2 regions of the Tepidicaulis sp. genome follow, and region 2 is predicted to be linked to the other one. Evidence: predicted binding sites of a transcription regulator. Region 2 holds the regulator's gene; the other holds the start of a gene.
What was found. Region 2 encodes LexA, which represses DNA repair genes until DNA is damaged. Its sites were predicted from a motif close to TGTTCNNNNTGTGTTCNG; they were not measured.
Positions count from the first base shown of each region.

Region 1 (7,848 bases), 610 kb from region 2:
TCAATACCTGGTTCGTGATGCTTGGCGCCTGCGTGACGGCGGGTTTTCTTTCACCCGGTATGGCAAGCAAGCTGTCGCATTTCTTCGAGGTCTTCATCGCCTCGCCCCACGACATTCCCATGGACGCGCAGCATTTGCGCATGCTCTGGCTCGATATCGGCCAGGCGGTGCTGCTGTCGCTCGCGCTGCCCATGGCGGTTTTGATGCTGGGGGCGCTGGCGGGCAATGTGCTGCAGCACAAGCCGATCTTCACCACCGAAAAGATGAAGCCGAAGCTGAACAAGATTTCGCTGCTGCAAGGCTTCAAACGGCTGTTCTCGCTGACCAGCCTCGTCAACTTCACGAAGGGCATCGTGAAAATCTGCGTGGTGGGGGCGGTGACGTTTCTCATTCTCTGGCCGGAGAAGGACCGGCTGGCCGTGATGGTCACCTATGAAGTGAGCGAGCTTTTGCCGCTGGTGCGCATGCTCACGATCCGCGTCTCCCTCGGCGTGCTGGCGATCCTCGGCATTGTGGCGGGGCTGGATTATCTCTATGAGCGCTTCCAGTGGATGAAGAAGCAGCGCATGAGCATTCAGGAAATCAAAGACGAATATAAGCAGATGGAGGGTGATCCGACCGTCAAGGCGAAGCTGCGCCAGCTGCGTATGGAACGCGGGCGCAAGCGCATGATGGCCGCCGTGCCCGAAGCCTCGGTCGTGATCGCCAACCCGACCCACTATGCCATTGCGCTGAAATACGAGCAGGGCATGGCCGCGCCGCTGGTGCTGGCCAAGGGTATCGATGCGGTGGCCCTGAAAATCCGTGAAATCGCCGAGGCGCATGAAATCCCCGTTGTGGTCAACCCGCCACTTGCCCGCGCGCTCCATGCGACGGTCGAGATCGACGAGGAAATCCCGCCGGAACATTACCGCGCCGTGGCAGAGGTTATTGGCTACGTCATGCGTCTTAAGGCTAAAATGGCTTGGCGGACGCGCCGGACCTGATTCGCAGGCTCTGCCGGCGTTTAAGTCCGGCCCTGGACACGAGAGCCGATCGCGGGTCGAATTGAGCGCATGAGCCAGCTGGATGCTCACATAAATGGTCAGGCCGAAGGGCTGGAAGCTGCCCCCGGCACGTTGAACGGTGCCGAAGCGGCTGCGCTTGCCGCGCCGCGCGGGCCGGGGCTTTTCTCGCGGGTAAGCTGGCTCGGGGCGATTATCGCCGTGGCGCTGCTGGCCTTTTCTCTTGTCGATTTTTCCGCCATCGGCCCCATCGCCTATTTCCTGCTGGCCGGCATCTGCTCGGCCGTGGCGCTGGCCTTTTTCGGCCTGGCCTTTCGGGGCGCGGGGGCAGGCGCGCGCGGCACGCTCTCGCGCAGTGTGAAGGGCTTTGCCGCCCCGGCACTCGAGGCGCTGCCCGATCCCTGCCTCGTTACTTCGTCCGGCGGCACAGTGCTTTTTGCCAATGAAGCCTACCGCGCCCTTGGCCTTGACGATAAAGGCCGGGCGGTGCCCTTCGACCGGCTGCTCTCGGGCCAGCAAGGGGTGGAAGAAGCGCTTTATCAGCTTGCACAGGCCGCCCGGCTCGGCCTTGCCGATGAGGCGGAGTTGACTTTTCAGCCCTCGGCAGGCGCGGCGCGCAGCATCACGGCGCTTGTTTCCGTGCGCCCGCTGGACGGGCAGGGCAGCTTCGGGCGGGACGCGGCGCTCTGGCATATCAAAGACCTGACAAGCGAGCGGGCGGCGGCGAAGGACGCGCGCGAGGAACGCACGCGCTATCTCTCTTATCTCGACGAGGCGCCGTTCGGTTTCTTCTCCGCCGGTGCGGACGGCAAGGTCACTTATGTGAACAAGCATCTGGCGGCGAGCCTCGGGCTCGAGCCGGATCAGATTACCGCGCGCGGCATGAGCCTTCAGGATCTGGCGGTGGGCGATGTGGCAGCGCTCTCGCCGCCCGTGGGCGAGGAGGGAATGGACCTGCAGGTGGTCAATCTCGACCTCAAGGGCGCGGACGGGCCGCTGCCGAGCCGCATCATCCAGACCTATGCTTATGACAGCGAGGGCGCGCCCCTTGCCACGCGCTCGCTGGTGCTCGACCGCTCGCCGGGCGATGAGATGGAAGCCAGCTTGCGCGAGGCGGAGATGCGCTTTTCCCGCTTCTTCCAGCACGCGCCCGTTGGTGTCGTCATGCTGGATGGCAAGGGACGGGTGGAAGCGGCGAATGCGGCCTTTACCGGCCTTGTCGATATGCCCGTCAACAAGGCGGGCAAGTTTGCCGAGTTTCTGGCGCCTGAAGACCGGGATGCTTTCCGCGACGCGCTGACGCGCGGGCTGAAGGGCGACGGTATCGTTTCTTTCGAGGCGCATCTGGCCGGTCAAAGCGACCGGATCGTGCAGGTCTATACGAGCCGGCTCGATAGCCGGGCGGGGGCTGCCGGGGGCGGGGCGGAAGACGGCGGGACCGCGCAGCTTGCCCTTTACATTGTCGATTCCACCGAGCGCAAAACGCTGGAACTGCAATTCGCCCAGTCCCAGAAGATGCAGGCGGTGGGGCAGCTTGCCGGCGGCGTGGCGCATGATTTCAACAATCTGCTCACCGCGATTATCGGCTTTTGCGATCTCTTGCTTGCCCGCCACAAGGCTGGTGATCCTTCTTTTGCCGATGTCATGCAGATCAAGCAGAACGCCAACCGCGCGGCCAATCTGACGCGCCAGCTTTTGGCTTTCTCACGCCGCCAGACGCTGCGCCCGAAAGTGCTGAACCTGACGGACGAGCTGGCCGAACTGCATAATCTGCTCGACCGGCTGCTGGGCGAGACGGTGGACCTGAAAATCGTTCATGGGCGCGATCTCGGCCTCGTCAAAGTCGACCAGAGCCAGCTGGAGCAGGTGATCGTCAATCTGTCGGTCAATGCCCGCGATGCCATGCCCGAAGGCGGACGGCTGACGATCCGCACGGCGAATGTGTCGGAGGCCGATTCCCGCGCGCTCGATCATTCGGTGATGCCGCCCGGCGAATATATTCTGGTCGAGGTGGCCGATACCGGCACCGGGATTTCCAAGGAGCACTTGGCGAAGATCTTCGAGCCTTTCTTCACCACGAAGGACGTGAACAAGGGAACGGGGCTCGGGCTTTCCACCGTTTACGGCATCGTCAAGCAGACGGGCGGCTATATCTTCCCGTACTCGACCGTGGGCAAGGGTACGACCTTCCGCATCTATCTGCCGCGCTATTATGAGACCGAGAAGGAAAAGGCCGCCAAGGCCGAAGAGGCCGCGCCCGCCGATACGCGCGATCTGACCGGCAAGGGCACCATCTTGTTGGTGGAAGACGAAGATGCGGTGCGCACCTTCGCCGTGCGCGCGCTGACCACGCGCGGCTATGAAGTGCTGGAGGCGGAAAGCGGCGAGGCGGCGCTTGAACTCGTCGACAGCCATGAAGGCAAGATCGATCTCATCGTCTCCGACGTGGTGATGCCCAATATGGATGGGCCGACCATGCTGAAAGAGCTGCGCAGCCGGGGCAAGGCGACGAAAATCATTTTCGTGTCGGGCTATGCCGAAGACGCCTTTGCCAAAAGCCTCGATCCCAATGAGGATTTCCGCTTCCTGCCGAAACCTTTCTCGCTGAAGCAGCTTGCCGCAGCGGTGAAAGAGGCGATGGACGACGCCTGAGGCGCCGACTTCTATCTCCCTTAGGCTTGTGCTTTTTTCTCCGTTGCCGCTGCGGTGCTGCGCGCGTAAGGCGCGAGCAGGTTTTCAGGTCTGCGCCGGCGCAGCCAAAGCACCGACCAGACATTGATGAAGGCAAAGAGCGGCACGGCGGAGGCGGGCGCGAGGATCATCGGAAACTCGAAAAGCGCAAGACTTGTCGGCGGGCTGGAGAAAAGCTGCAAGGGGCCGGGCAGGCCGAGCTGAATGAAAAGCCCGGCGGGCACGAGCAGGAAAAGACCGGCAAGGTGCCAGCGCACAAGCCCGCGCCAGGTGATCTTGCCGCGCGCAATGAGCCAGAGGACGGCAAGGGCGGAAAAGCCGAAGAGAAGATCGGGGATGCCCGTCAGCACTTCGAAATGGACGGGGAAGGTGCCCTGAAACGTTTTGATCAAGGTGCCGAGGCCGAGAATGCGCAAGCCTTCCAGCGCGACGATGGCGGCGGGCGGCACTTCATCCATCAGCTTGTAAAGCGCCTGGCGGCCGAAAGCCATGAGCCGCAAGGGCTGCAGGATGAGGATGATCGTGTAGGGCAGCCAGAGGCCGGGAAGCCAGAAAAGGAATTCGGCGCTGCGCGCGGCGCCGGAAAGGGCGAGCTCAGCGCAGACCCAGGTCCAGAGTGCGCCGGCGGCAAAGAACCCGAAAAGGAGCGCGGCCTCGCTCTGGGTCAGCGTGCCTGCCCGCCAGGCGCGCGCGCCCATAAAGGCGATGAAGCCGAAAAGCGCCACAAGCAGCAGCGGCAAGGAAGAGAGCGGAAAGCTGGTGGCGGTCATGAGCCTGTCCCCCGGAATTGGCGTGATCATCCCCGCGCTCTAGGTGGCCCGTTTGCGCCGGGCCCGCAATGGCAGGCGCGCGGCAATTCTGGCCTTCGGTTTTCATATTTGCGCGAGTGCCGGGAGCGCGCCCGAGAGGGGGCATTTGCACGCTCATAAGCTGCGCCGGGCTTCCGAATCCTCCTTCGCGGGAAGCGGCGGACGGACGGCAGCGGCGAGTCGCGCCGGCGGGGGCGGGATAAGGTCAAATTTTCGAGAACGCTCTGCGAACACGTTCCGATTTATCGTTTTAAAACAGCTGCTTATTGCATCGCTTGCCAATGAGAACAAAATATGTACATTTACTTCCATTGCGGGGCTACGGCCCCTGTGAAATAAGGGGTGCCGAAGATGGCGAAGAGCGATACAGCCGAAAACGTAGTCAGCCTTTCCAGGAAAGACGATAAGAGCGATATGGATAAGCAGAAGGCATTGGACGCAGCCTTGGGCCAGATCGAACGTTCCTTTGGCAAGGGATCGATCATGCGCCTCGGCAAGAACGAGCAGGTGGTCGAAATCGGGTCGATTTCCACCGGCTCTCTCGGTCTCGACGTGGCGCTTGGCATCGGGGGATTGCCGAAGGGCCGTGTGGTGGAAATTTACGGGCCGGAAAGCTCCGGTAAGACGACGCTGGCGCTGCACACGGTGGCCGAAGCGCAAAAGAGCGGCGGCGTCTGCGCCTTCGTCGATGCCGAACATGCGCTCGATCCCATTTATGCGCGCAAGCTGGGCGTCAATCTGGAAGACCTTCTGATCTCCCAGCCCGATACGGGCGAGCAGGGGCTTGAGATTGCCGACACGCTGGTACGCTCCGGCGCGGTGGATATTGTGGTGATCGACTCCGTGGCCGCTTTGACGCCGCGCGCCGAGCTTGAAGGCGATATGGGCGACAGTCTGCCCGGTCTTCAGGCCCGTTTGATGAGCCAGGCGCTGCGCAAGCTGACCGCTTCCATCGCCAAATCCAATTGCATGGTGATTTTCATCAACCAGATCCGCATGAAGATCGGGGTGATGTTTGGCAGCCCGGAAACGACGACGGGCGGCAATGCGCTGAAATTCTATGCCTCCGTGCGCCTCGATATCCGCCGTATCGGCTCGATCAAGGAGCGCGACGAGGTGGTGGGCAACAATGTCCGCGTCAAGGTGGTCAAGAACAAGGTTGCCCCGCCCTTCAAGCAGGTGGAATTCGACATCATGTATGGCGAGGGTATTTCCAAGACCGGTGAATTGCTCGATCTCGGGGTGAAGGCCGGGGTCGTGGAGAAATCGGGCGCCTGGTATTCCTATGACAGCCAGCGGATCGGCCAGGGCCGGGAAAACGCCAAGCAATTCCTCAAGGAAAATGTGGACATGGCCGCTTCCATCGAAAAGGCTGTGCGGGCAAATGCCGGGCTCGTTGCAACCGAGTTCGAAGGCGATGCCGAAGAGGGTGACGATGGCGATGAGGCCGAGACGGCCTGACCTGCCTCCCTCCGGGGCTAAAAGTTCCTGTGACGCCTCCTGAGGCGTTGAAGCGGCGCCGGTTCCCGGCGCCGCTTCTTGATTCCGGGGGCTCGTTTTTCGGGGCCTGCCCTTCTCCCCAGGTGCCACCGTTTGGCGGCGGGAGGGGGCGTTCTAATGGTAAGCGGGCGGGCGGCGCGGGCCTCCGGCGCCGCTGGACAGGGTAGGGCTTGCCTAGTAAAAGCTAGGCTCATGCTATTGCCGGTAACTGCCCACAAACCTTGACCTTTTGAGTGAATTTTATGAGCGGCCTGAACGATATTCGCGCGACGTTTCTCGATTATTTCGCCACCAATGGCCATGAGACCGTGCAATCGGCCTCGCTCGTTCCCTCGAACGATCCCACCCTGCTTTTCACCAATGCAGGCATGGTGCCCTTCAAGAACGTTTTCACCGGGGCGGAGAAGCGCCCTTACGTGCGCGCGGTTTCCTCGCAAAAATGCGTGCGCGCAGGCGGCAAGCATAACGATCTTGATAATGTGGGTTATACGGCGCGCCACCACACTTTCTTCGAGATGCTGGGCAATTTCTCCTTCGGCGATTATTTCAAGGCCGAGGCGATCGAGTTTGCCTGGAACCTGATTACGAAGGAATTCGGCCTGCCGAAGGACAAACTGCTGGCGACCGTCTATTCCGAAGACGATGAAGCCTTCGAGCTTTGGAAAAAGATCGCAGGCTTTTCCGACAGCAAGATCATCCGCATTCCGACCTCGGACAATTTCTGGTCCATGGGCGAGACGGGACCTTGCGGGCCCTGCTCAGAAATCTTCTACGATCACGGCGATCATATTCCGGGCGGACCTCCCGGCAGCCCGGATGAAGACGGCGACCGGTTTATCGAAATCTGGAACCTCGTCTTCATGCAGTTCGACCAGCTGACACCCGACAACCGGGTGGAATTGCCCAAGCCTTCCATCGACACAGGCATGGGGCTCGAGCGGATCAGCGCCGTGCTGCAGGGCACGCATGACAATTACGAGACGGATCTTTTCCGCGCGCTCATTGAGGCCTCGGCGCATGCCTCAAGCACCGAGCCGCGCGGCACCCATGGCGTCAGCCACCGTGTCATTGCCGACCATTTGCGTTCGTCTTCCTTCCTCATTGCCGACGGTGTGCTGCCGTCGAATGAAGGGCGCGGCTATGTGCTGCGCCGGATCATGCGCCGCGCCATGCGCCATGCTCAGCTTCTGGGCGCCAGCGATCCGATGATGTGGAAACTGGTGCCGGCGCTTGTTCAGCAGATGGGCGCGGCCTATCCGGAACTAACCCGTGCGCAAGCGCTCATCACCGAAACGCTGAAGCTGGAAGAAACCCGTTTCCGCGAAACGCTCGCCCGCGGCCTCAAGCTGCTCGATGAAGAAGTTGCGCAGCAGCAAGGGCAAGGCACATTGGCGGGTGAGACGGCCTTCAAGCTTTACGACACATACGGTTTTCCGCTCGATCTGACCCAGGATGCGCTACGCGGCCGGGGCATGGATGTGGACGTTGAAGGCTTCAATGAGGCCATGGCCCGCCAGAAGGCCGAAGCGCGCAAGGCCTGGTCGGGTTCTGGCGAGCAGGCAACCGAAACGCTCTGGTTCGAGCTGCGCGATGAAGCGGGTGCGAGCGAGTTTCTGGGCTATGAGAACGAAACGGCGGAAGGCAAGATCGTAGCGCTCGTCAAAGACGGCGCGCGGGTGGACGCCCTTTCAGCCGGCGATGAAGGCGCGGTCATTCTCAACCAGACGCCTTTTTACGGGGAAAGCGGCGGCCAGGTCGGCGATACCGGCGTGATCTTTACCGGCGCCGGGGCCGAATTCGAAGTGCGCGACACGCTGAAGAAAGTGGGCGATCTCATTGTCCAT
Region 1 is NZ_OZ244942.1:2,086,742-2,094,589, reverse strand. It holds gene flhB (flagellar biosynthesis protein FlhB) at 1-986, shown strand, start outside; gene ACOQOT_RS10015 (response regulator) at 1,056-3,656, shown strand; gene ACOQOT_RS10010 (hypothetical protein) at 3,677-4,465, opposite strand; gene recA (recombinase RecA) at 4,856-5,965, shown strand; gene alaS (alanine--tRNA ligase) at 6,247-7,848, shown strand, end outside.
Region 1: a site for LexA is predicted at 4,788-4,805, ahead of recA (recombinase RecA). Genes of this name have one in related genera too.

Region 2 (7,848 bases):
ACGACAGCTTCACCTACAATCTGGTGCATTTTCTCGGCGATCTGGGGGTCGAAACCGAAGTGCGCCGGAACGACACGCTGTCGGTGCGCGACGCGCTGGCGCTGAAGCCGCAGGGCATCATGATTTCGCCGGGACCTTGCGATCCGGATCAGGCGGGCATCTGTCTCGATCTCATCAAATCGGCTGCCGGGACCTTGCCGATTTTCGGTGTCTGCCTCGGCCATCAGGCAATCGGCCAGGCCTTCGGCGCGAAGATCGTGCGCGCGCCCTCGCCCATGCATGGCAAGATCTCGCCCGTTCATCACACGGGCAAAGGCGTCTTTGCCGGGCTGCCGAGCCCGCTCGAGGTAACGCGCTATCATTCGCTGACCATTGAGCCCGAAAGCCTGCCGGACTGCCTGGAAGTCACCGCGAAGACCAATGACGGCGTCATCATGGGCGTGCAGCATAAGGAGCTGCCCATTCACGGCGTGCAGTTCCACCCGGAAAGCATCGCTTCCCAGCACGGGCACGATATTTTGCGCAACTTCCTCGAGCTTGCCGGGATTGCCATTGCCGAAACCGTCTAAGCTTACGCCGAGCCGGACCGACCTGAAGTAAAGAAGACCCCATGACGGATTTCAAAGCGCTGATCGCGAAAGTCGCCGACGCCCATCCCCTGACCACAGACGAAGCGACGGTCGCCTTCGAGGCGATGATGACGGGCGCGCTGACCCCGGCGCAGATCGGCGCCTTTCTGATGGCGCTGCGGGTGCGCGGGGAAACGGTGGAAGAAATTGCGGCGGGCGCCGCGATCATGCGCGCCAAGGCGACACATGTGAAAGCGCCGGAAGGTGCCATCGACACTTGCGGGACAGGGGGTGACGCCTCCGGCACCTACAACATTTCAACCGCCGTGTCCTTCGTCCTTGCCGGCTGCGGCGTGCCCATTGCCAAGCATGGCAACAAGGCGCTCTCCTCGCGCTCCGGCTCGTCGGAAGTCTTGGAAAAGCTCGGCGTCAAACTCGACATTCCGCCCGCCCATATCAGCCGCTGCATCGAGGAGAGCGGCATCGGCTTCATGTTCGCCGCCTATCATCATGCCGCGATGAAACATGTGGGCCCGGTGCGCGTGGAACTCGGCACACGGACGATTTTCAATCTGATGGGCCCGCTGTCCAACCCGGCAGGCGCAAAGCGCCAGCTGATGGGCGTCTTTGCCGAAAAATGGGTGGAGCCGCTGGCCCATGTGCTCAAGAAACTCGGCTCGGAACATGTCTGGGTCGTGCATGGCTCGGACGGGCTCGATGAAATCACCACCACGGGCCCGACGCATGTGGCGGAACTGAAAGACGGCAAGGTGCGCCGCTTCACCGTGACGCCGGAAGAGGCGGGCCTGCCGCCAGCCGACCCCGAAGCGCTGAAAGGCGGCGATCCGGCGGAGAATGCCGGCGCGCTGACGCGCCTCCTCGACGGGGCACCCGGCGCTTACCGCGATATCGTGCTCATCAACAGCGCGGCGGGATTGATCGTTGCCGGGAAAGCGCAAAACCTGAAAGAAGGCGTTGCCATGGCCGCCGCATCCATCGATGAAGGCCGGGCGAAAGAGGCACTGAAGCGTCTCGTCGCCGTATCGAACGAGCTTGAGCCATGAGCGATATTCTGGAGCGCATCGGCGCCTATAAGCTGGAAGAGATCAAGGCAGCGAAAGCGGCCAAACCCTTGAGCGCGCTTGAAGTGGAGATCGAAAGCCAATCGCCGGTGCGCGGTTTTTACAAGGCGCTGCAGAAGACGGAAGCGCAAGGGCGCTACGGGCTGATTGCCGAGATCAAGAAGGCAAGCCCGTCCAAAGGCCTTATCCGCGAGGACTTCAACCCGCCGGAACTTGCCAAGGCTTATGAAAAAGGCGGGGCGGCCTGTCTTTCCATTCTCACCGACACGCCATCCTTTCAGGGCGCGCCGGAATATCTCGTCGCTGCCCGCGCGGCAACCGCCCTGCCCGTCATCCGCAAGGATTTCATGTACGACACCTATCAGGTGGCCGAGGCGCGGGCGCTGGGCGCGGATTGCATTCTCATCATCATGGCGGCGGTCAGCGACGCACAGGCGCTCGAACTCGAAAGCGCCGCCCACGGCTATGACATGGACGTGCTGGTGGAAGTGCATAACGAGGAAGAGCTGGAACGCGCAGGCGCGCTTTCCTCGCCGCTGCTCGGCATCAATAACCGGAATTTGAAGACCTTTGAGACGACATTGGAGACGACAAAGCGTCTCGTACCCTTTGTCCCCAAAGGCAAACTGATTGTCGGGGAAAGCGGCCTCAACACGCCCGCTGATCTTGCCATGCTTTCCGCTTGCGGCGTGAACAGCTTTTTGATCGGGGAAAGCCTGATGCGTCAGGCGGATGTGGAACAGGCGACGCGCACATTGCTGCATAGGCAAGAAATGAGAGCCTGACCCGATGAGCTACGAAATTCGCCTTGCCACACTTGACGATGTTCCCGCTCTCGGCCCCGTCGAGGTGGCGGCGGGACAGCTCTTCAAGACCGTCGGCATGGGGCATCTTTCGCATAAATTCATGGAACCGGAAATGGCGGCCGCCTTCGTGCGGGCCAAAGGCTGTTTCGTGGCCGAGGCGGAAGACGGCGCGCTGGCCGGTTTTGCCATGTCCGCGCCGCTCGACCATTCGGTCTTCATCCATGAAATTTCCGTCGATACCGCCCATGGCCGGCAAGGGCTCGGAGGGAGGCTTATCGGCGCCGTTTCCGACTGGGCCAAAGCCCTCGGCAAACCGGCGGTGACGCTTTCCACCTTCACGGACGTGCCCTGGAATGCGCCTTATTATGGCCGCCAGGGATTTTCGGTGGTAGAGCGGGAGGACTGGTCGCCGGCCTTCTTCATCATTCATGCGCATGAAGAAGAAAGCGGCCTTCCCATCGACCGGCGCTGTTTTATGCGCAAGGAGCTTTAAGCATGGCGGGCAAGCTTTCCCATCTCGATGACAAGGGCGCGGCGCATATGGTCGATGTTTCGGCCAAGGATGTGACGCAGCGCACCGCAACCGCCAAAGGGCGCATCGAAATGGCACCGGAAACGCTTGCCCTCATTCTCGACAACAAGATCACCAAGGGAAACGTCATCGAGATCGCGCGCCTTGCCGGGATCATGGCGGCGAAAAAGACCGCGGACCTCATTCCGCTCTGCCATCCCTTGATGCTTTCCAAAGTCTCCGTCGAACTTGAAGCCGACAAGGAGGCCTCTGCCATCGAGGTGAGCGCCACGGTGAAAGTGAGCGGGCAGACGGGCGTCGAGATGGAAGCGCTGACCGCCGTCAATGTTGCGTGCCTGACGATCTACGACATGGCGAAAGCGGTGGACCGGGGCATGCGCATCACCGACATTCGCCTGACGCATAAATCGGGCGGTAAATCCGGCACCTTTGAGGCCGGCTAAAAGGTTCCTCATGGCTCTTCTTCCCGTTGCCGACGCGATCGAGAAAATCGGCGCTGCTATTGCCCCGCTTGAAGCGGAGCGCATTCCGCTCGCCGAAGCGGGCCACCGGGTGCTCGCCCGCGATCTTGCCGCTTTGCGCACGCAGCCCCCTTTCGATGCCTCGGCCATGGACGGCTATGCGCTGAGGGCAGAAGACGCCGCCAAGGTGCCGGCGGAGCTGAAAGTGATCGGTGAAGCACCGGCCGGGCGCGCCTTTGAGAGCAAAGTAGGCTCCGGCGAGGCGGTGCGTATTTTCACCGGCGGGCCGCTGCCTGAGGGCGCCGACACTATCGTCATTCAGGAAGATACGGAGCGCAGCGGCGACACCGTGCGCATTCTGGAAGCGGCCGTCCCCGGCAAACATATCCGCCGCGCCGGGCTCGATTTTAGCGAAGGAGAAAGCGTGCTTAAACAAGGCGCGCTGCTCGGACCCGCCGCGCTCTCCCTTGCCGCCGCTGCGAACCATACTGCGCTCGATGTTTACCGGCGCCCGCGCGTTGCATTTTTTGCGACGGGCGATGAGCTGGTGCCTCCGGGCGAGGAGCCGGGCCCTTCGCAAATCGTCGCCTCGACGGGCGCGGGCCTTGCCGCCCTCATCCGCCGCTGCGGCGGCGTGCCGCTCGATCTTGGGATTGCACGGGACAACCGGGAAAGCCTTCTGGAAAAAGCGGACGCTACAAAAGACGCCGACATGGTGGTGACGCTGGGCGGAGCCTCGGTCGGTGAGCACGATCTCGTGCAGGATGTGCTGGGCGGCGCCGGGCTCGACGTCGCCTTCTGGCGCATTGCCATGCGCCCAGGCAAGCCCTTGATGTTCGGTGCGCTCTCGGGAAAACCTTTTCTCGGCCTGCCGGGCAATCCCGTCTCCGCGCTTGTCTGCGCCGAGCTTTTCCTCAGCGCCGCGCTGATGCGCCTTCAGGGGCGGCAAGCGGCGCACCCCCGGCTTTTGCCCGCCCGCCTTGCCGTGCCGCTCAAAGCCAATGACACGCGCCAGGACTACATCCGCGCTGCGCTTGAGGAGGAGGACGGGGAATGGCGCGCCAAGCCGCTTTCCGTTCAGGACAGTTCCATGCTTTCCGGCCTTGCCCGCGCGGGCTGCCTTATCGTGCGTCCGCCCCATGCGGCAGCCGCGGAAACCGGGGCGCTGGTTAATGTCCTCCCCCTTGAAGGGTAATTTTATCCACAGAAGGGTTGACGCGGAAAAAGAACCAAACTAGAACAAGTGAAATGTTTATCGTTTGTTCTAGATATTGGGGCCGCACCCATGCTCACACGCAAACAGCATGAACTTCTTATGTTCATCAACGAACGCCTGAAAGAAACGGGCGTTGCGCCTTCCTTCGACGAAATGAAGGAAGCGCTGAATTTGCGCTCGAAATCGGGCATTCACCGGCTCATCACAGCGCTGGAAGAGCGCGGCTTTATCCGCCGCCTCGCCCACCGGGCCCGGGCGCTGGAAGTGCTGAAACTGCCCGATGCGGCGGCCCCGAGCCTGGCGCGCGGGCGCGGCTTCGAGCCGGAGGTGATCGAGGGCGGCGGCGCCCCCGCTGCGAGCCTGGCACCCGCCCCTGCCAATGAGAACGATGCCCTACCCGTCTCCGTCATGGGCCGGATTGCCGCCGGTACGCCGATCGAGGCGCTGCAGGAGGAAAGCCATCAGGTTTCCGTACCGCTTGCCATGCTCTCCAACGGCGAGCATTACGCGTTGGAAGTCAAAGGCGATTCCATGATCGAGGCCGGCATTCTGGACGGCGACACCGTGATCATTCAGCGCTGCGATACGGCCAATAATGGGGAGATCGTTGTGGCGCTGGTCGATGGCTACGAAGCAACCTTGAAGCGCCTGCGCCGGAAAGGCGATTCCATTGCGCTGGAAGCGGCGAACCCTGCCTATGAAACGCGGATCTTCGGCCCGGACCGGGTGAAGGTTCAGGGCCGCCTTGTCGGCCTAATGCGCCGCTACTAAGCGCCTGCAAACTACCAGGGGCGTGTCCAGGGCCGGATGCCCTGCACGCCCCTTACCGTTTCCACTGTCAGCTTTCCCTCATTCCAATAAAGCGCCTGCGTGCCCGTGCGCGATAAATCGCCGTAATCGAGCACCAGCCGGGCATGGCAGGCTTTATCATCAAGCCCCCATCCCACATCTTTTTCCATCACAATAATGTCTGCCCACGGACAATCCTCAAGCAGTGCCCGCTCGTCTTTGATGTGAGCGATGCGCGGGGCGCCCGGCGCTTCATAGAGACAGGAAAGCCCGTCGCAGCGCCAGGGCGTCTCTTCCGCCGCCGCGCGGGGGCTGCGGGTGTCGCCTTCCTCCCGCAGCCAGATGGAAGCCTGAAAGGCCGGGCGCGATGCATTGAGGATGAGCTTGCCGTCTTCGCCCCGCACCGCAATAAGGCGGGCATTTTCGGATATGAGAATATCGGGGCGCGGCGCAAGCGCCCAAAGAAGAAGCCCGCCCGCAAGAAAGAGGCTGCCGGCAAAGCGGACCCGCCCCTTCCATAAGGCAAGCCAGAGCCCGCCCAAAGTGACGAGCCCCAAGGCGGCCTCCGGTCCGCCCGGCACGCCGCGCACCGCGCCCGGCCACGCGGCAACGGTGGCAGCAGCAGCAAGCAATCCTTCAAGCCCGAGCTCCATAATGGCGAGCGGCCAGGCCTCGAGCCCGAAAGGCATGAGCGCGAAAGCGGCAACGGCAAAAGGCATGACGAGCAGCGCGACAAGCGGCATGGCAAGGAGATTGCCTGCGAGGCCATAGGCGGCGACACGGTTGAAGTGGAACGCGGCAAAGGGTGCCGTGGCGAGCCCGGCAATGAAACTCGTCAGCAAGAGCCCGGCCCCATAAAGCAGCGCAAGCTGCAGCGGCCCGCGGGCGCGCCAATCCGCGAGCAAAGCATTGAGCTGCGCGGCGCGGGTTTCATACACCGCAACCAGTGCCGTCACGGCGGCAAAGGACATTTGAAAACCGGCAGAGAGCACGCTTTCGGGCCGGAGCACCAGAAGCGCAAAAGCGGCAAGCGCCACATTGCGCATGGTCATGGCCGGCCGGTCGAGCATGAGCGAGAGCAGCACAAGCGCGATCATGATGAAGGCGCGCTGGGTCGCCGTGCTCATGCCGGAAATGACGAGATAGGCGGCGGCACCTGCAAGCGCGAGCCCGGCCGCCCATTTCTTCACCGGGTAATGCAGCGCAAGGCGCGGCACCAGCGCCATGAGAAGGCGCAAGCCTCCGAAGAGCGCGCCCGTCAGCAGCGCCATGTGAAGACCGGAAATCGCCAGCACATGGGCAAGGCCCGAGGCGCGCAAATTTTCTTCCACCTCTTGCGGCAAATAAGCCCGCTCGCCGGTCATCAGCGCAACGGCGACCGCGCCGGTGTCGGGCGACATGGCGGCGAGCACCCGCGCGCCGATAGCCTGGCGCAGCGCATGCAGTGCTCTACGGGCGGCAACAAACACGCCCTCCGCCTCTCCCTGGATTTCCGGCGCGCCCAGCATGACGCCGCCCGCGCCGATCCCCTCGAACCAGAGCACCCTGCCGTAATCGAACCCGCCGGGCGCGGCAGGCAGGCTATTGGGCCAAAGCTTCACCGGCCCTTCGATCCGGTCACCGGGCCGCAGCGCCAGCGCGCGCGGGTCCGAGCCCCGGTAGGTGAGGCGAACCTTGCGGGGCGGGTCCGGCACATGTTCCAGCGCCTCGATCTCTACATCGGCGCGCAGCCGCCCGTCGCCCTCCCGGCTCACCGCGCTCACCGTGCCCTGCAAAATGCCGTAGGAGAGCTCACCCGTGAGCGGGGAATGATCGATAATGCTGACGCGCAGCCCCGCGAGCGCAAAGCCGAGCGCGGCAAGCCCCGCCGCTATGAGCGCAAGGCGCAAGAGCGGGCGCGCCGCAAGGCGCCACTGAGCCAGGAACGCGGCAAGGGCAAGGAGCGCCGCCCAGCCCCAGGCCGGCTCGAACCGCAGGCTAAAATAAAGGAGAATCCCGAGCCCCAGGAAAACCGGCGCCCAGAGGCCGAACCTCTCCGATTCCCGCAAGAGCCCGTGCCATAGGGAAAAAACCGGGCCGGAGAGCCCCCTCCAGGTCCGCCCCAGCCCCCACCTCCCGGACCCGGCGGGCCAAATATCTCCGGTACCTAGCGCGATATCCCCCTCCTCAAGAACAAATCGCGAATATTTCGCCCCGCAGAGCCCGGAAAGCCGGAAAAAAGTATGCGCGGAACGCTACCACGCCCCCTTTGCCTGTGGTAAGAACGGCAGCCTGTTTACGCCCCTGCCGCAACGGTTTCCTCGGCCTTAGGCCAGTGTCCGCGGCTGGGCCTTCACGCCACACCAGGACTGAAATTCCAGCGGGTCACCCCGCTGAAAATAAAGCTGAACGTT
Region 2 is NZ_OZ244942.1:1,475,017-1,482,864, reverse strand. It holds gene ACOQOT_RS06950 (anthranilate synthase component II) at 1-569, shown strand, start outside; gene trpD (anthranilate phosphoribosyltransferase) at 611-1,633, shown strand; gene trpC (indole-3-glycerol phosphate synthase TrpC) at 1,630-2,436, shown strand; gene ACOQOT_RS06935 (GNAT family N-acetyltransferase) at 2,441-2,950, shown strand; gene moaC (cyclic pyranopterin monophosphate synthase MoaC) at 2,953-3,432, shown strand; gene glp (gephyrin-like molybdotransferase Glp) at 3,443-4,645, shown strand; gene lexA (transcriptional repressor LexA) at 4,736-5,437, shown strand; gene ACOQOT_RS06915 (ComEC/Rec2 family competence protein) at 5,449-7,503, opposite strand.